4 regions of the Streptomyces sp. WAC 06738 genome follow, and region 2 is predicted to be linked to each of the others. Evidence: riboswitches for the same ligand, from Rfam matches in the RefSeq annotation. Region 2 holds a riboswitch; each other region holds the start of a gene.
The links. A riboswitch is a leader RNA that binds a small molecule or an ion and turns the genes downstream of it on or off. The one in region 2 is predicted to bind cyclic di-AMP.
Positions count from the first base shown of each region.

Region 1: another riboswitch for cyclic di-AMP. It lies ahead of DMB38_RS26820 (transglycosylase SLT domain-containing protein); the one in region 2 lies ahead of DMB38_RS03070 (LysM peptidoglycan-binding domain-containing protein).
Region 3: another riboswitch for cyclic di-AMP. It lies ahead of DMB38_RS20950 (M23 family metallopeptidase); the one in region 2 lies ahead of DMB38_RS03070 (LysM peptidoglycan-binding domain-containing protein).
Region 4: another riboswitch for cyclic di-AMP. It lies ahead of DMB38_RS37470 (transglycosylase family protein); the one in region 2 lies ahead of DMB38_RS03070 (LysM peptidoglycan-binding domain-containing protein).

Region 1 is NZ_CP029618.1:6,073,750-6,077,908, reverse strand. It holds gene DMB38_RS26825 (L-serine ammonia-lyase) at 1-1,113, shown strand, start outside; cyclic di-AMP (ydaO/yuaA leader) riboswitch at 1,592-1,782, shown strand; gene DMB38_RS26820 (transglycosylase SLT domain-containing protein) at 1,786-2,538, shown strand; gene DMB38_RS26815 (alkaline phosphatase family protein) at 2,686-3,963, shown strand; gene DMB38_RS26810 (RNA ligase family protein) at 4,058-4,159, shown strand, end outside.
Region 2 is NZ_CP029618.1:781,621-785,779, forward strand. It holds gene DMB38_RS03055 (helix-turn-helix transcriptional regulator) at 1-844, shown strand, start outside; gene DMB38_RS03060 (DUF397 domain-containing protein) at 845-1,093, shown strand; gene DMB38_RS03065 (LLM class flavin-dependent oxidoreductase) at 1,426-2,070, shown strand; cyclic di-AMP (ydaO/yuaA leader) riboswitch at 2,174-2,348, shown strand; gene DMB38_RS03070 (LysM peptidoglycan-binding domain-containing protein) at 2,355-3,254, shown strand; gene DMB38_RS03075 (FCD domain-containing protein) at 3,337-4,159, opposite strand, start outside.
Region 3 is NZ_CP029618.1:4,751,099-4,755,257, forward strand. It holds gene DMB38_RS20945 (PP2C family protein-serine/threonine phosphatase) at 1-1,170, shown strand, start outside; cyclic di-AMP (ydaO/yuaA leader) riboswitch at 1,394-1,569, shown strand; gene DMB38_RS20950 (M23 family metallopeptidase) at 1,581-2,702, shown strand; gene DMB38_RS20955 (VOC family protein) at 2,906-3,271, opposite strand; gene DMB38_RS20960 (endonuclease domain-containing protein) at 3,325-4,159, opposite strand, start outside.
Region 4 is NZ_CP029618.1:2,822,920-2,827,078, reverse strand. It holds gene DMB38_RS11845 (cytochrome P450) at 1-44, shown strand, start outside; gene DMB38_RS11840 (transglycosylase family protein) at 143-1,186, shown strand; cyclic di-AMP (ydaO/yuaA leader) riboswitch at 1,348-1,559, shown strand; gene DMB38_RS37470 (transglycosylase family protein) at 1,636-2,328, shown strand; gene eno (phosphopyruvate hydratase) at 2,712-3,995, shown strand; gene DMB38_RS11825 (septum formation initiator family protein) at 4,106-4,159, shown strand, end outside.

The sequences.
Region 1 (4,159 bases), 5.3 Mb from region 2:
CGGCTGCACCTGCTGGGCGCCGAGATAGGGCGCGACCACGAGATCCCCTTCGACGCCTCCGCCGATCTCGTCCTGCACCGGCGCCGCTCGCTGCCGTACCACGCGAACGGCATGACGCTGGCCGCGTACGACGCGGACGGCGGGACGCTGCTGGAGAAGACGTACTACTCGGTGGGCGGCGGCTTCGTCGTCGACGAGGAGGCGGTCGGCGAGGACCGGATCAAGCTCGACGACACCGTGCTGAAGCACCCGTTCCGTACCGCGGACGAGATGCTGCGCCGCACCCGCGAGACCGGCCTGTCGCTCTCCTCGCTGATGCTGGAGAACGAGCGCGCCTGGCGCACCGAGGCGGAGATCCGCGCCGGGCTGCTGGAGATCTGGCGGGTCATGCGCGAGTGCGTCGCCCGCGGGACCGGCCGGGAGGGCATCCTCCCCGGCGGCCTGAAGGTCCGCCGCCGCGCCGCCGGCGAGGCCCGCCAGCTCCGCGCGGCGGGCGACCCGGCGGCGCACGCGATGGAGTGGGTCACCCTCTACGCGATGGCGGTCAACGAGGAGAACGCCGCCGGCGGCCGCGTCGTCACCGCCCCCACCAACGGCGCGGCGGGCATCATCCCCGCGGTCCTCCACTACGCGACGGAGTTCGTACCGGGCGGGGACAGCCGCGCCGGGGAGGAAGACACCGCGGTCCGCTTCCTCCTCGCGGCCGGCGCGATCGGCATGCTCTTCAAGGAGAACGCCTCCATCTCCGGCGCCGAGGTCGGCTGCCAGGGAGAGGTGGGCTCCGCCTGCTCCATGGCCGCGGGCGGCCTCGCCGAGATCCTCGGCGGCACCCCGGAACAGGTGGAGAACGCCGCCGAGATCGGCATCGAGCACAACCTGGGCCTGACCTGCGACCCGATCGGCGGCCTGGTCCAGATCCCGTGCATCGAACGCAACGGCATGGCGGCGGTCAAGGCCATCACGGCGGCCCGCATGGCACTGCGCGGCGACGGCCGGCACTTCGTCTCCCTCGACAAGGCCATCAAGACGATGAAGGAGACGGGTGCGGACATGAAGGTCAAGTACAAGGAAACCGCCCGCGGCGGCCTCGCGGTCAACGTGGTGGAGTGCTGAGGGAGTTGGCGAGAGCCTTTCCGGCCGCAGCCGCCAACTTCCCCTCCTCCGCCCGCAATCCGGCGGCGATCCGGAAGGCGTCCTTTTCCCTTGGCCAGTTGACGCCCCTTCGCCCTCATGGGCGAACGGGTTCCCCGCGATGAATTCGTGAATTCCCCTCGCGCATACGCGCCGCCGGACGGTCAAGAACAAACGGACTTGTCGGACATTCCCCGACGAGGCGATACGTACCATTTGAAGGATTCGCCCCCGATCGCCCCGCGCCTCTGACCGATTGGCCCCCTCCGTCCGGTGACGCGAATCACGTTCGGCCGCGGGCACCGGCGGGGGGAATTCACAGTTTCCGTGTTCCGAAAGCGAGTTGCGGACTTCTCCGCTTTCCGCGGCGGCGCCCATCCGGCCTCCGAGCCGGTCCCGTATTGGCCGGACGAGTTCCGCAGCTTGTCCGGACCGGAAAGACATGCTTAAGTCTCCGCCAGCCGGGTGGACGCCGAATCCTGCCGCCATCCGGAAACCGTTCCCTAATGACACACGGCAGGAGCGGGGGACCCATAGGTAAGTCGCCGGTCCGGATTCCGGAACGGCTTGGGGTGAAGTCGCACCGCGGTGCGGCCGGGCATCTCCAGCCCGAACCCGACAGCTCACCTCGCAGGCGCAGGAGGAGAAAGACCCATGCCCGCAAGAGGTAAGCACCGCCGTCCCAAGCTGCGTCTGATCGGCCGCGGCATCACCTTCGCCGGCGTCAGCGGCGTCGCGATCGCCGCCCCGCTGATCGGCGCGTCCTCGGCATCCGCCGCCGGCTCCGTCCCCGCGTCCGCCCCCCAGACCGGCGTACGCGCCGAGGCCCCCGCCGCGGCGACCGCCGGCGCGGCAGCGGCCACCTATGCCGTGGTCGCCGGAGATTCCCTGTCGAAGATCGCCGACAAGGAAGGCGTACGCGGCGGCTGGAAGAAGCTGTACAAGGACAACCGCGAGGCCGTCGGCGACAACCCGCACTTCATCCTCCCCGGCCTTGAACTCTCGCTCGGCGCCAAGGCCGACACGAGCGAGCCGAAGGAATCCGAGTCCGGCCTGAAGACCACGAGCGCGTCCGTCACGAGCTACCCGGACAACCTCGACGGCTGGATCCGGGAGTCGCTCGACATCATGGCCGAGCACGGCATCCCGGGGACCTACGACGGCATTTACCGCAACATCATGCGGGAGTCCGCGGGCGACCCGCAGGCCATCAACAACTGGGATATCAACGCCATCAACGGCACGCCCTCCAAGGGCCTGCTCCAGGTCATCGCTCCCACCTTCGAGGCCTACCACGTACCCGGCACCTCGACCGACAGCTTCGACCCGGTCGCCAACATCACCGCCGCGTGCAACTACGCGGCCGACCGGTACGGCTCGATCGACAACGTCTACGGTCCGTACTGACCCGCCGGAGAGCGCCGGTGTCCCCACCGGCGCTCTCCGCTCCGGCGGTGAAGACCGCGGTGCGTCCGGAGGGCACGGACGCGGGAATTCGCGGCCCGTTCACCCCGTGCTCGCCGGCCGGGAGCGTTTCGCTTCTACGGTCGCGCCATGTCCGCCACCTCTCTGTCCCGACGCGGTGTCCTCGCCGGCGCCGTGGCCGGCGCCCTCGCGTCACCGCTCGCCACCGTGCCCGCGCACGCCGCCCGCACGCGCAGCCTGCTGATCTTCGTCGCCCTCGACGGCTTCGGCATCGACTACCTCGACGGCCGTGCGCCGATGCCCCACCTGACGTCGCTGGTACGGGCCGGCTCGCTGACCACCAGCACCGGCGTGATGGCCAGCATCACCAACCAGTCGTGGACGGCCGTCTCCTGCGGCGCCCACCCGGACCGCACCCGCAACGCCGCCTACTACTACGACGAGGCGGCCGGCATCGCCCGCGGCCAGAGCCGCGACAGCGCGGTCGAGGGCCTCGCCCAGGCGTGGCGGCCGCAGGGCATCCGGATCGGGTCCGCGCAGTGGTTCATCCTCCAGGACAAGGGCACCTCGTACGGCGATCCCGACGGCCTCTACACCCAGCCCGGCGGGCGCATCGGCGCGCGCGTCGACGACGCGATCGCGATGCTCACCGGGCGGCCCGTCGACAGCGGCGGCACGGCGGTGACCCTCACCCGGCGACCGGACTTCCTCGCGGTCTACTCCAGCGACCTCGACGGCGACGGGCACGCGTTCGGGCCCGACGACCCCCGGATGCTCGACACCCTGCGCGAGACCGACGCCGGGATCGGGCGGCTGATCCGGACGGTGAAGGACCTCGGCCTCTACGGCCGGACGACCTGGGTGGTCACCGGCGACCACGGCATGACGGGCTGGAAGACGCCGATGGCGGCGCAGGCGGTCGCCGCCCTCGCCACCGCGGGCTTCACGCCCGAGGTGATCGTCTCCGGCGGCCGGCCGGCGCCGGAGACCGATGCCGTCCTGGTCTCCGGCGGCAGCATCGCCTCCGTGCACCTCCTCGGCGCGGGGACCGCCGCGATCGAGCGTGCCCGCGCGGCGCTCGCGGACACCGAAGGCGTCGCGGCGGTGTTCACCAAGGCGGACCAGGCGGCGCTGCGGATGGCACCGCAGTACGGCGAGCTGGTGCTCGAACTGGCGGCGCCGTACGCGCTCTCCTTCACCCCGCCGGCCGAGGGCTTCGACGGCCGCCACGGAAGCCGCGCGGAGACCGCGGTCCCGCTCATCCTGGCCGGCCACCGGATCCGGCGCGGCCGCGCGCCGCGCGACCCGCGCCACGTCGACCTCGCGGCGACCATGTCGGCGATCCTCGGGGTCGCCCCGCCCGCGCAGTCGGAGGGCCGGGTGCTGCGGGAGTCCCTGCTGCCCTGACCCGGGCCCCCCGGACCGCCGGGTTATTCGCTGGAGCGGCGCCGCCGGGCGCTTCTAGAGTGGCCGGACCCGACCGCGTCACGGAGCCGGACCCATGCGTGTGCACTATCCCCGTACGCCGCATCTTCCCTGGTCGCCGGGGGCGGCCTCGGACGACGTCCGCGCCGGTGACCTGGCCGGGCTGCGGGGGCGCGAG
Region 2 (4,159 bases):
TGCGCCGACCGTGGGGCAGGTCGTGCTCGGCAAGCGGCTCCAGGAGTTGCGCGAGCGGGCCGGGCTCAAGCGCGAGGAAGCCGCGAAGACCCTGCGCGTCGCCCCCGCCACCGTGCGCCGGATGGAGACCGCCGAGGTCGCGCTGAAGGTTCCGTACGTGCAACTGCTGTTGCAGGCGTACGGCATCGACCGGGAGGAGATCGACGCCTTCGTCGCGCTCACCGAGGAGGCCAACGAGCCCGGCTGGTGGCAGCGCTTCCACGACATCCTGCCCGACTGGTTCAGCATGTACGTGAGCCTGGAGGGCGCGGCGTCGCTCATCAGGTCGTACGAGCCGCACTTCGTGCCCGGTCTGATGCAGACCGAGGACTACGCGCGGCACGTGCTGAAGGTCGGCTCCCTCGGCCGGGTCGCACCCGCGGAGATCGAGCGGCACGTCGCGCTCCGCATGAAGCGCCAGGACCTGCTCACCCGCGAGGACGCGCCCCGCTTCTGGGTCATCGTGGACGAAACGGTCCTGCGCCGCCCGGTGGGCGACGCCGCAGTGATGCGCGCGCAGGTCGACCGGCTCCTCGACGTCGCCTCGCTGCCCAACGTCACGCTCCAGATGGCGGAGTTCCGCACCGGCCACCACCCGGGCACGTACAGCCCCTTCGTCCTCTTCCGGTTCGCCATGCCCGAGTTGCCGGACATGATCTACACCGAGTACCTCACCGGCGCCGTCTACCTCGACGGCCGGCGCGAGGTGGCCACACACCTCGCCGCCCTGGACCACATGGCGGCCCAGGCGGCGACGGCAGAACGCACGAAGGAAATCCTCCGGGACTTCCGCAAGGAGCTGTGAATGGAACGCATTTACAACGGCATGCCGGCGGCGGACCTCGGCACGGAGGGCTGGCACAAGCCGTGGAGCGGCGGCAACGGCGGCAACTGCGTCGAGGCCATGAAGCTGCGGGACGGCCGCATAGCGGTACGGCACTCGGCGCACCCCGACGGTCCCGCCCTCATCTACACCCCCGGTGAAATGGACGCGTTCATCGAGGGTGCCAAGGCCGGCGAAGCCGACTTCCTGCTGTCGCGGAGCCCGGCGTGACCGCGTCAGGCGCGGTGCCCGCGCACCGGCGACCGCGCCGCCCGGTCCACTCGCCGTCCGAGCCGGACGGCGAGCCCATCCCGGCGAACGGGGGTGTGGCCCACCCGCACTGACGTGGGCCACCGGCCGGGAGCACAGAGAGGGAGGGGACACCCCGGGGGGGTCCCCTCCCTCGGCGTTTGCCGGGGTACGGGCGCGCAACGGCGCCCGGGGGCACGGCAGATGAAATTCCAGAAATCATGAACCGTGGGTGTCCGCACCGCTGCCTTCCGCAAGGTATGGGCGTACGGTATGCCCCCGATGGCCCTCGTCAGCCCCGGGGAGGCCCCGCGATGAGCGCATCTCCACCCCCGTCCGCCGGCGCGGAACCGCCGGCGGTCCGCGTCGGGGTGCTGCTCCCCCGGCTGCCGGAGGAGCCCGCGGCCTGGCTGGCGGAGTGCGCGGCGTACGACTCGGCGGGCGCCGACGCGCTGTGGCTGGACGGCGGTCCCGACCCGGCGCACGACGTGCTGGCGCTCGCCGCCGCCCTGGCCGCCGCCACCGGCCGGGCCCGGCTGGTCGTCGCGCTGCCCGACAACGTCCCGCAGGCGGCGCTGCTGGCCCGGGCGCTGGCCACCGTGGTGCTGCTCAGCGGCGGCCGGCTCGCGCTCGCCGCCGACTCCCGGCGGTGCGCCGAACTCGGCGCCGTCGCACCGACGGTGCCCGCCTTCCGCCGGCTCGCCCCCGCCGGACCCGGCTACGAGGAGCCGGGCGCCGGACGCTGGACCCCGGCGGCGGTGCCCGCGGGTCCCGGCGCCTGGCGGACCGCGCTCGCCGGCGCCGCGGAGCGCGGGGTGCACGGTCTCGTCGTACCGGCCGGGCAGCCCCTGTTGGAGGCGCTGCGCCTCAGCGTGCGTGCCGAACGTCACACCCGCCCCAACCGCCCCACGGGTGCGCGCGTCACCACGGAGCGTCAGAGTCCGCATGGATCCCCGTGATCCGCTTGTGATCTGCCGTTCGATCTCCTAGTGTCCGAGTCGTTCGCACACGCGAGCACCGCGCTCCGGTACGCCGAATCCTGCCCGTCGGAGCCCGGAACCGTCGTCCCCACAGCCGTTCGGGCAGGAGCGGGGGAACCACTTCTCCGTCGGCAGGAGCACGGTGGCAGCACCGCACCGCACTCCCCGACTCGGGGTGAAGCCGCACAGCACGACGCGGCCGGGCAACTCCAGCCCGAACCCGACAGCTCACTTCGCAGGCGTCGGAGAAAGAGCGAGCCAACATGGCCGGAACCGGCACCCGGCGCGCGCCCAAGTCGCGCTCCACCCGCCGCTATGCCGCCGCCGCGGGGGTGGGCATAGCCCTGCCCGTCGCCGGCGGAATCGCGGCGACCGCCGCGCACGCCTATACGGTCGAGAAGGGCGACACCCTCTCGGAGATCGCAGAGGACAACGGATTCGGTCCCGACTGGCAGCGGCTGTACGAGGCCAACAAGGAAGCCGTCGGCGACAACCCCCACCTGATCCTGCCGGGCCAGGAGCTGGACCTGGGGGACGGGAAGGCCGCGAGCAAGCCCGCCGAGGCCGACCAGACCGCCGCCAAGACCGAGCAGAAGCAGCAGCGTTACGTCGAGCACACCGTCGGCGCCGGCGAGACGCTGGCCAAGATCGCCGCGAAGTACGACGTGCCCGGCGGCTGGCAGCGGGTGTACGTCGACAACGAGAAGGCGATCGGCGACAACCCGGCCGCGCTGAAGGTCGGCACCGAGCTGCGCGTCGACACCGAGGGCGGCAAGGTCGACAAGTCGATCGACCCGAACGGCTCGTCGGCGTCCGAGGGCTCCGGCGGCTCCGGGGGCGCCACCGAGGCGTCGCAGGCGAGCGTCCCGACCACCGAGTCCGGCATCCAGGCGGCGGCTCGGGAGATCGTGCCCGCCGACCAGTTCACCTGCTTCAGCAGCATCGTGGAGCGCGAGAGCGGCTGGGACCACACCGCGACGAACCCCAGCTCCGGCGCGTACGGCCTGATGCAGGCGCTGCCGGGCGACAAGATGGCCTCGGCCGGCGCCGACTGGCGCACCAACCCGGTCACGCAGATCAAGTGGGGCCTGGACTACATGAACGACCGCTACGGCAGCCCGTGCGGCGCCTGGGATTTCTGGCAGGCGAACAACTGGTACTGATCCCGGGGCCCTGGCCTGCGGGAGTCTCCCTCGCCCCGTCGCGCGGATCCGTCCGCGCGGCGGGGCGCGTTCGTCGTACGGGCTACGCCCCGCCCGCCCGCTCCGCCGCGGACCCACCGGCGGGCTCGGCGGCGGAACCCCCGGTGGAACCCCCGGCGGGCTCACCGCCGGGCTCACCGGCGGACAACTCGGCCAGGTCCCGGGCCGCCTGGGCGAGGAGCCGGTGCATGGCCGCCTCCGCGGCGTCCGGGTCCTGCGCCCGTATCGCCGCCAGCACGGCCCGGTGGCCGGGCACGGGGTCGCTCGGGTGGTGTCCGGGGCCGTGCACCAGGCGGTCGCGGGCGGCCAGCCCGCTGGCGAGGACCTGGTCCATGCGCTCCAGCAGCTCGTTGTGCGAGGCGGCCAGCAGGGCGCGGTGGAACGCGAGGTCCGCGGCGACCGCCTCGGCCGCGCCGTCCCGCGCCCCGGCCATCGCCGTGAGCGCCGCCTCCAGCGCCGCCAGGTCCGCGTCGGTGCGCCGCACCGCGGCCAGCCGGACCGCCGCGGGCTCGACGATCCCGCGCACCTCGTCCAGGTCGCGCAGCAGCGGGGAGGCGGCCCGCGCGGCGGCGCCCTCGCCCTGCTGCCTGCCCGCGGTCTCGAAGCGCCACCGCAGCACGTCGGCGTCGAGGAGGTGCCAGTCGGCGCGCGGCCGGACGAACGTGCCGCGCTTCTGCCGGGCGTCGACCATGCCCTTGGCCGCCAGCACCTTCAGCGACTCGCGCAGCGCGGTGAGGCTGACGCCCAGCTCGGCCTGGAGGGCGGCGAGGTCGAGGGTGGCGCCCTCGGCGATCTCACCGCCGAGCACCCGGTGCGCGAGGGTCTCCACCGTCTGCCCGTGCACCCCGCGGCGCGCGTAACCCGCC
Region 3 (4,159 bases), 4.0 Mb from region 2:
AACGGTGCGCTGGACCTGATGGTCCGGTCCAGCCGCCCCGATGCCACCGGCGGTGAGCGGCGGGTCCGCTGGGCGCTGCGGTGGCTGCCGGCCGCGCTCATCGTCGTGGGGGCGGTGTTCTTCTGGTTCACGCCGGAGGGGCTGAGGTCGTCGCCGGTCTTCGAGACCACCCCGCTGGTCGCCGCCGCGCTGCTCACCCTGCGCGGCACCATCGCCGTCGCCGTCGCCGCCCTGGTGGTGGACGTCGCGCTCGAAATCCTCAACGGCACCGCCACGAGGCCCGACGCGCTCACCCAGATGGTGTCGCAGGCCGTGCTCGGCGCCCTGGCCATCGGCATCAACCTCCTCATCCAGCGCAACTACCGCCGGCTGACCTCCGCCCGCCACGTCGCCGTCGCCGCGCAGCGCGCCGTGCTGCCGAACCCGCCGGACGGCTTCGGCACGCTGCGGGTCGCCGCCCGCTACCAGGCCGCGGACGCCGACGCCCGGATCGGCGGCGACCTCTACGCCGTGCAGGAGGGCCCGTACGGCGTGCGCTGCATCGTCGGCGACGTACGCGGCAAGGGGCTGGAGGCGGTGGAGTCCGTGGCGGTCGTCATCGGCGCTTTCCGGGAGGCGGCCGAGGAGGAGGCGGGGCTCGCGGGAGTCGCGCGGCGGCTGGAACGCGCGCTGCAGCGCCAGGAGACGGGGCGCAGCGGCCTCGACCGGGTGGAGGGGTTCACGACCGCGGTGCTGGCGGAGGTCGACCGCGAGGGCGGCGCGCTGCGGCTGCTCAACCGCGGCCATCCGGCGCCGCTGCTGCTCGGGCCGGACGGCGCGGCGCGCACGCTGCACCCGCGCGAGCACGCGCTGCCGCTGGGCATGGGCGACCTGGGTACGTGGCCGGACGAGCTGATGGAGGAGGCGTTCCCGCCGGGCGCGGCGCTCGTCCTCTTCACGGACGGCGTGACCGAGGCGCGGAACAAGGCGGGCGTCTTCTACGACCCGCTGACCCGGCTGGACGGCCGGCTGTTCGACGGGCCGCACGAACTCCTGGACGCCCTCCTGGACGACGTGACCCGTTATACGGGCGGAAGGATCGCGGACGACATGGCGCTCTTCGCCCTCGCCCGCTCCCGTACCCCGTTCGCGGAGCCGCCGGACTCGCCCCCGGCCGCACACGCTCCGTAGTGGAACAGCGCCCCTCCGCATAACAACTGATGCACGATCAGCTAACGACCGGACCTCACTGCGCGTAATCAGGGCGTCAACTTGTCCGTTTCCGCTGGTGCATGCCCGGATCGTCCGCGGTAAAGCACAACTGAATAACGGGAACGACTTGGAATCGAACGCCGTCGTCCGCTAGCGTGCGGTAACGCAGCGCGGTCGTCACTGCCGTCGCAAGAGGCGGCACCGTGCGCCGTCGCCGAATCCCGCACGAGTCACAACTGCAGCAACGGCAACACCTAGGGAACCGGGGAACCACCACCTTGGGGTGAATCGGGCCAACCTCCGCGAGGAGGCGGCCCGTAGGAGACCTTCCTGCTCCGAACCCGTCAGCTAACCCGGTAGGCGAGAAGGAAGGAAAGGAGTACGCCTTCGTGGCGTCCTACAGGTCTGGGCCTGGCTACGGCCATGGCTATGACGATTACGGCTACGACGGCTATGCGCCCGGCGGCTACGCCCCCGAGGGGTATGCGCCCACCGGTTACGCCGCCGAAGAGCCGGTCGACGAAGTCCTCCCCGAGGACGACCTTCCCTCCCGCGGCCGTCGGCGCCTTCCCCGGCAGCGCGGCGGCAGCATGGCGCGCAGCGGCGCCGTACTCGGCGTGGGCGTCTTCGCCGCCGTCGGCGCGGGCAGCATGGCCACGGCGCAGGAGAAGCCGCCGGTCGCGATATCCATGCCCGACCAGGTCGACACCGTGGCGAACCGGATAAGCGCCCAACTCCCGGACGCGGAGAGCCTGCCGGGCGTCGGCGAGCTGATGCCGAGCGAGGAGGAGCCCGCTTCCGACTCGGTCGTCACCACGGCTCCGCTCACCCAGGTCAGCTACGCCAGCGACACCGACACCGCGAACCAGCCCGCCGACTCCGGCGAGGCGCTGCGGGCCCGCATCCTGGAGCAGGCCGAGCAGCAGCAGGCGGAGGCCGACGCCTCCGCCCGCGCGGCGGCCGAGGCCGAGGCCGCCAAGCAGGCGGCCGAGGAGGCCGCCGAGGCGAAGGCGGCGGAAGAGGAGCGCCAGCGCCGCCTGGAGGAGGAGCGCCGCCGCAAGGCGGAAGAGGAAGCCCGCCGCAAGGCGGAGGCGGAGCGCCTCGCCAAGCTCGCCGCCAGCTACGTCGCCCCGGTCGCGAATTACACGCTCACCTCGACGTTCGGCGAGTCCGGCGACATGTGGGCCGCGGGCCACACGGGCCAGGACTTCGCCGCCTCCACCGGCACCCCGGTCAAGGCGGTGCACGGCGGCACGATCACCGAGGCCGGCTGGGCCGGCTCGTATGGCTACCGCATCGTCCTCACGCTCGAGGACGGCACCGAAGTCTGGTACTGCCATCTCTCCTCCATCATCCAGTCCTCCGGCGAGGTGACGACCGCCGACGTCATCGGGCGCGTGGGCGCCACGGGCAACGTCACCGGCCCGCACCTGCACCTTGAGGTACGACCCGGCGGCGGGGACGCAGTGGACCCCCTCGCCTGGCTGCGCAACAACGGCGCCCCGGTCTGATCCACCCGGCGGGCCCAGCGCCCCGGCCCCCACGGCCGGGACGGGTACCCGCCGCACGGACCGCTAGCCCCCATAACCCCTCTCCCACGTCTCCGGCGTGCCCGAACGCAACTTCCCCCGTGGCGTACGAGCACGCACCGAGACCGCCGGCGGCCCTGGTGGCCGACCCCCCGACACCAGGGCCGTCGGCACTTTCCCGGGACCTACTCCCCGGGCCCGCAGAGGCAGAACGGATGCCCGGCGGGATCGGCGAACACCGGACAACTGCCCCCCGCCTCCGAGAGCCGCGTGGCCCCGAGCCGCAGCGCCAGCTCACCGGCGGCGGTGGAGTCGTCGACGCCGAAGCAGATGTGCATCTGCTGCGGGTAGGTGCGGTCGAGGTCGGGCCAGAGCGGCGGCCGGTAGCCTTCGACTTCCTCGAAGGCCAGCCGTGGAAAGCTCTCTTCGTCCTTGGCGATCACCATCCAGTCCTCGCGGATGACCCGCATGCCGAGCAACTGCGTGTAGAAGTCGGCGAGCTGACGGGCGTCGGCGCAGTCGAGCACGATGTTCCTGACGTAGGCGTCCATGGCGGCAGCCTGCCACGCACGGCGGACACCGCGGGGAGACCAGCGGCGGCGATTCAGGCAGCCGCGGTGGCAGCGGCAGGGCGGGATCCCCCGGCGGCGATCTCACCCAGGGCGGCGCGGATGGTGTGGAGCATCCGCTGGGGCCGCTCGAAGGCGTCGGTCGCGGTGAACCGGAGCATGCGCCGGACCTCGGGGCAGCGCCCCAGGTCGTTGAAGCGCTCGATGTCGGCGAGATGGGCGGCCCGGCTGCCGTGGAAGCCGTAGCCCTCGATCTCGACGACGAGCCCCGCCGCCGGAAAGAAGAAGTCCACCCGTATCCGCCGGCCGTTGGGCGCGGTGAACGGCACTTGGCTGAGCGGCCGCAGCCCGGCGTCGTACATCCGCAGCCGCGCGACGGTCTCGGCGGGGGACCCGGAGCGAGGATCGACGAGCGCCAGCCGCTGCCGCGCCTGGACCACACCCCGCCGCTGCCCGATACCGGCAAGGGCCTCGGAGACCGCATGCAGATCGGTCACCTGCTCCCGCCACCGCCGCGGCCACCCTCCGCCGGGCGCGAGCGGCCGCCGGGTCAGGGCGGACTCCACGGCCACGAGCGCGGCGTCCCGCTCGGCTGTACGCAGCAGGTCGACGAGGGTCCGCGCGGCGCCGGTCACACGCAGCCCCGCGACACTGACGATCTCGTCGTCACTCAGGGCGGTCCGATGCAGCAGGCACCCCTCGGGCGCCCGCCCCCGCGCCCGCACGTGCGTGAACTCGGGCCGCACGGCGAGGACTTCGACCCCGAGCAGATGAGCCGCGGCACTGTGACTGACGACCAGCTCCGGCCGCCCGGCCTGCGCCACCCGCAACCGCAACCGCAGGTCAGGAACCCGCCCCGGCTCCACCCAC
Region 4 (4,159 bases), 2.0 Mb from region 2:
GGGGCCTGCGGACGCTTCCGGTGCACTTCGGGCGTTCGTTGTGATCTGCGCGTGACTATCAGGCGATCAACTTGTGATCGGCGGTGGTTCGGTATTAAGTTCGGCCACTGGCTCGAACACACAGGGAACGAAAGGCACTCGCATGCGCTCGGGTAACGGACGCCACCGACGTCCCCGCCAGGCCCCCGCGTTCGTCGTCGCGGCCGGTGCGACCGGGGCTGGTCTCGCCCTGCCGCTGCTGGGCGCGAGCGGCGCGAGCGCCGCCGACGCCGGCACGTGGGACCGGGTCGCCGAGTGCGAGAGCGGCGGGCTCTGGAGCGCCGACGAGGGCAACGGGTACTACGGCGGCCTGCAGTTGACGATGGACATGTGGCAGGAGTACGGCGGCGAGGAGTTCGCCTCGCAGCCCGACTACGCCAGCCGTGCGCAGCAGATCACTGTCGCCGAGCGCATCCTCGCCGGCATGGGCGCCGACAAGGCGTGGCCGGAGTGCGCCGAGGACGCCGGGCTGGACGGCGACGTCGGGGTGCCGGAGGTCGACCCCGGCGCCGAGCTGCCGCTGCTGCCGACGGCGCCGCCCACCCTCGCCCCGAGCCCGGACGACGACTCCCGTGGCCAGGACGAGGACGGGCGTACCGACAGCGAGGACGAGCGCGACCGCAAGGACGGCGACGACTCCCGGCAGGCCGGTGAGGGCGGCGGCAAGCACCGCGGCGGCCAGGACCCGGGCGAGCGCGACGGCGGCTCCGGCGAACGGACCGGCCGGGACGACGACACCGCCTCCGGCGAGGGCTCCGGCCGGCACCGCGCCCCGGACGCCTCCGCGACCCCGGCCCCGTCCTCGCCCGGCTCCCCCGAGGCCCCGCGCGAGGCCGTCGAGACCCCCGGCGCCTCCCAGTCGCCCGACGAGACCGAGCCGCCGGAGCCCGGCCGCGAGTGGATCGCCGAGATCCCCGGTGACGCGGACGAGCGCGGCGGGGACCGCAAGAGCGACGCCTCGGGACGCGACGCCGCGGCGGGCGGCGGCAGTTATACCGTCCGACCGGGTGACACCCTCTCGGATATTGCCAGCGAGCATTCCCTGTCGGGCGGATGGTCCGAGTTGTACGACGGGAACAAGAACTCCCTCGGTGAGGACCCCGACACCATCAAGCCTGGTCAGGAACTCGAATTGAGCGGGAACTGAACAGTCGGCGGGTGAAGTCGGCGCGGATTAGTCATATTTGACGTAATCGGCTGACCGGGCTACCTGACGGACGTAAAACCGGGCGTGGCATTTTCCGAGGTCTTTGAATCGCACACGCCTATGTGCTTACCGTCACATCGCTCGCCAACGCGAGCCCCGGTGATCGCCTCACGCCGAATCCTGTCGGCGTTCACCCGGGCCACCTGTGCATGAAGCACCGCTGACAGGAGCGGGGGACCCACGGTAAGCGCCGCTCCGGTCCAACGAGAAGGCGGACCGGACGGCTTGGGGTCAAGCCGCACGTATGACGTACGGCCGGGCACTCACAGCCCGCACCCGACAGCTCACCTCGCAGGCGTCGGTGAGAAAAGAGCACCATGCTTCTTCCTGCCGGAATGGGTAAGCACCGCCGCCCCACCGCACAGGCACGCCTTGGCACACACTCCCGCGTGGTCGTTCTCATGGGCGCCACCGGAACCGCGATCGGGCTGCCGGTGCTCGGCGCCCAGCACGCGTCCGCGGCCCCCATCGATACATGGGAACGGGTGGCCGCCTGCGAGTCCAGCGGAAATTGGGCGACGAATACGGGGAACGGCTATTTCGGCGGCGTCCAGTTCTCCCAGTCGAGCTGGGAGGCCGCCGGCGGCCGCAGCTTCGCCCCGCGCGCCGACCTGGCGTCGAAGGAGCAGCAGATCGCCGTCGCGGAGCGGCTGCTTTCCATGCAGGGACCGGGCGCGTGGCCCAAGTGCGGCCCGCGCGCGGGTCTGGCGGCGAGCGGTCCGGCCGCCGGGCCGACCGTCCCACCGGCGCCACAGGAGGCCCCGCAGCAGCCGCAGGAACAGCCGCAGCCGCCGCAGGAGCCGCAGGAGGCCCAGACGCTGCCGGCCCCGGCGGCGCAGGAGCAGGCGCCGCAGGAGGCCCCGGAGGGCACCGAGGCAAGCGGCGCCGCCGAGCAGACGCAGCCGGAGTCCCGCACGGTCTTCCGCGGCTTCTACTACGAGGTCCGCGAGGGCGACACCCTCGACGACATCGCCCAGCGGCACGGCGCGGAGAGCTGGCAGCAGTTGTACGAGGACAACAAGCCGGTCGTCGGCGAGAACCCGGACCTGATCCGGCCGGGACAGAAGCTGAAGGTGAACTAGCCCCGCGCGCGGGCGGGCCGCACCGGACCACGAGCCGGCCGGCCCGCCCGCGCCGTGTGCACCGCCGCCGCCTGCCGCCCCCTGGTGCCCCTCTGGCGCCGCCCGCTGCCCGGCACGCCGCCGCGGTACGGCGCGGCCGTCCCGGCCCGTCCGGTGCGCGGGCCGGGACGACCACGCCGTACGCCACCCGCCCCCGCGGGCCCCGCCTCCGCGGGCCCCGCCTCCGCGGCTCCCGTTGCGCGCCGCCGCCGGTGGCCCGTCCCCCGAGCCGCGGCCCGAACCGTCTCGTACCGCGGAATGCGGCCGGGTGCGCGCCGGGGCCGTCACCCGGGGCGGCTAGGCTCAGGGCGGAACCCGTAGCGAATCCCTCCGAAGGAGACACCGTGCCGTCCATCGACGTCGTCGTAGCCCGAGAGATTCTCGACTCCCGCGGCAACCCCACGGTCGAGGTCGAGGTCGGCCTCGACGACGGCAGCACCGGCCGTGCTGCCGTTCCGTCCGGCGCCTCCACCGGCGCCTTCGAGGCCCTGGAGCTGCGCGACGGGGACAAGGCCCGTTACGGCGGGAAGGGTGTCGAGAAGGCCGTGCTCGCCGTCATCGAGCAGATCGGCCCCGAGCTCGTCGGCTACGACGCCACCGAGCAGCGCCTCATCGACCAGGCGATGTTCGACCTCGACGCCACCCCCGACAAGTCCTCCCTCGGCGCCAACGCCATCCTCGGCGTCTCCCTCGCCGTCGCGCACGCCGCCTCCGAGGCGTCCGACCTGCCGCTCTTCCGCTACCTCGGCGGTCCCAACGCGCACGTGCTGCCGGTGCCGATGATGAACATCCTCAACGGCGGCAGCCACGCCGACTCCAACGTGGACATCCAGGAGTTCATGATCGCGCCGATCGGCGCCGAGTCGTTCTCCGAGGCCGTCCGCTGCGGCGCGGAGATCTACCACCAGCTCAAGGCCGTCCTCAAGGAGCGCGGCCTGTCCACGGGACTCGGCGACGAGGGCGGCTTCGCGCCGAACCTCGACTCCAACCGGGACGCGCTGGACCTCATCATCGAGGCGATCCAGAAGGCCGGCTACACCGCGGGCCAGGACGTCGCCCTCGCGCTCGACGTCGCCGCCTCCGAGTTCTACAAGGACGGCGTGTACGTCTTCGAGGGCAAGGGCCGCTCCGCCGCCGAGATGACGGAGTACTACGAGCAGCTCGTCGCGGACTACCCGCTGGTGTCCATCGAGGACCCGCTCTTCGAGGACGACTGGGCCGGCTGGCACGTACTGACCGAGCGCCTCGGCGACAAGGTGCAGATCGTCGGCGACGACCTCTTCGTCACCAACCCCGAGCGGCTCCAGCGCGGCATCGACGAGGGCTCGGCCAACGCGCTGCTGGTCAAGGTGAACCAGATCGGCTCGCTCACCGAGACCCTGGACGCCGTCGAGCTGGCCCAGCGCAACGGCTTCAAGTGCATGATGTCCCACCGCTCCGGCGAGACCGAGGACGTCACCATCGCCGACCTGGCCGTCGCCACGAACTGCGGCCAGATCAAGACCGGCGCCCCCGCCCGCTCCGAGCGGGTCGCCAAGTACAACCAGCTCCTGCGCATCGAGGAGATCCTCGACGACGCCGCCGAGTACGCGGGCCGCAGCGCCTTCCCGCGCTACAAGAACGGCTGAACGGGCCGACCCGTACGACATCGGCGTCGGACGCCCCCGGCCCCGGCCGCACCGCGTAAGGTGCGACCGGGGCCGACCACCGCTTGCCGCCCGGGGAGGACGCGACGCACATGGCCAGGGAGCGCTTCTCCACCACCACCCGGCTCAAGCTGCTCGGCGAGCAG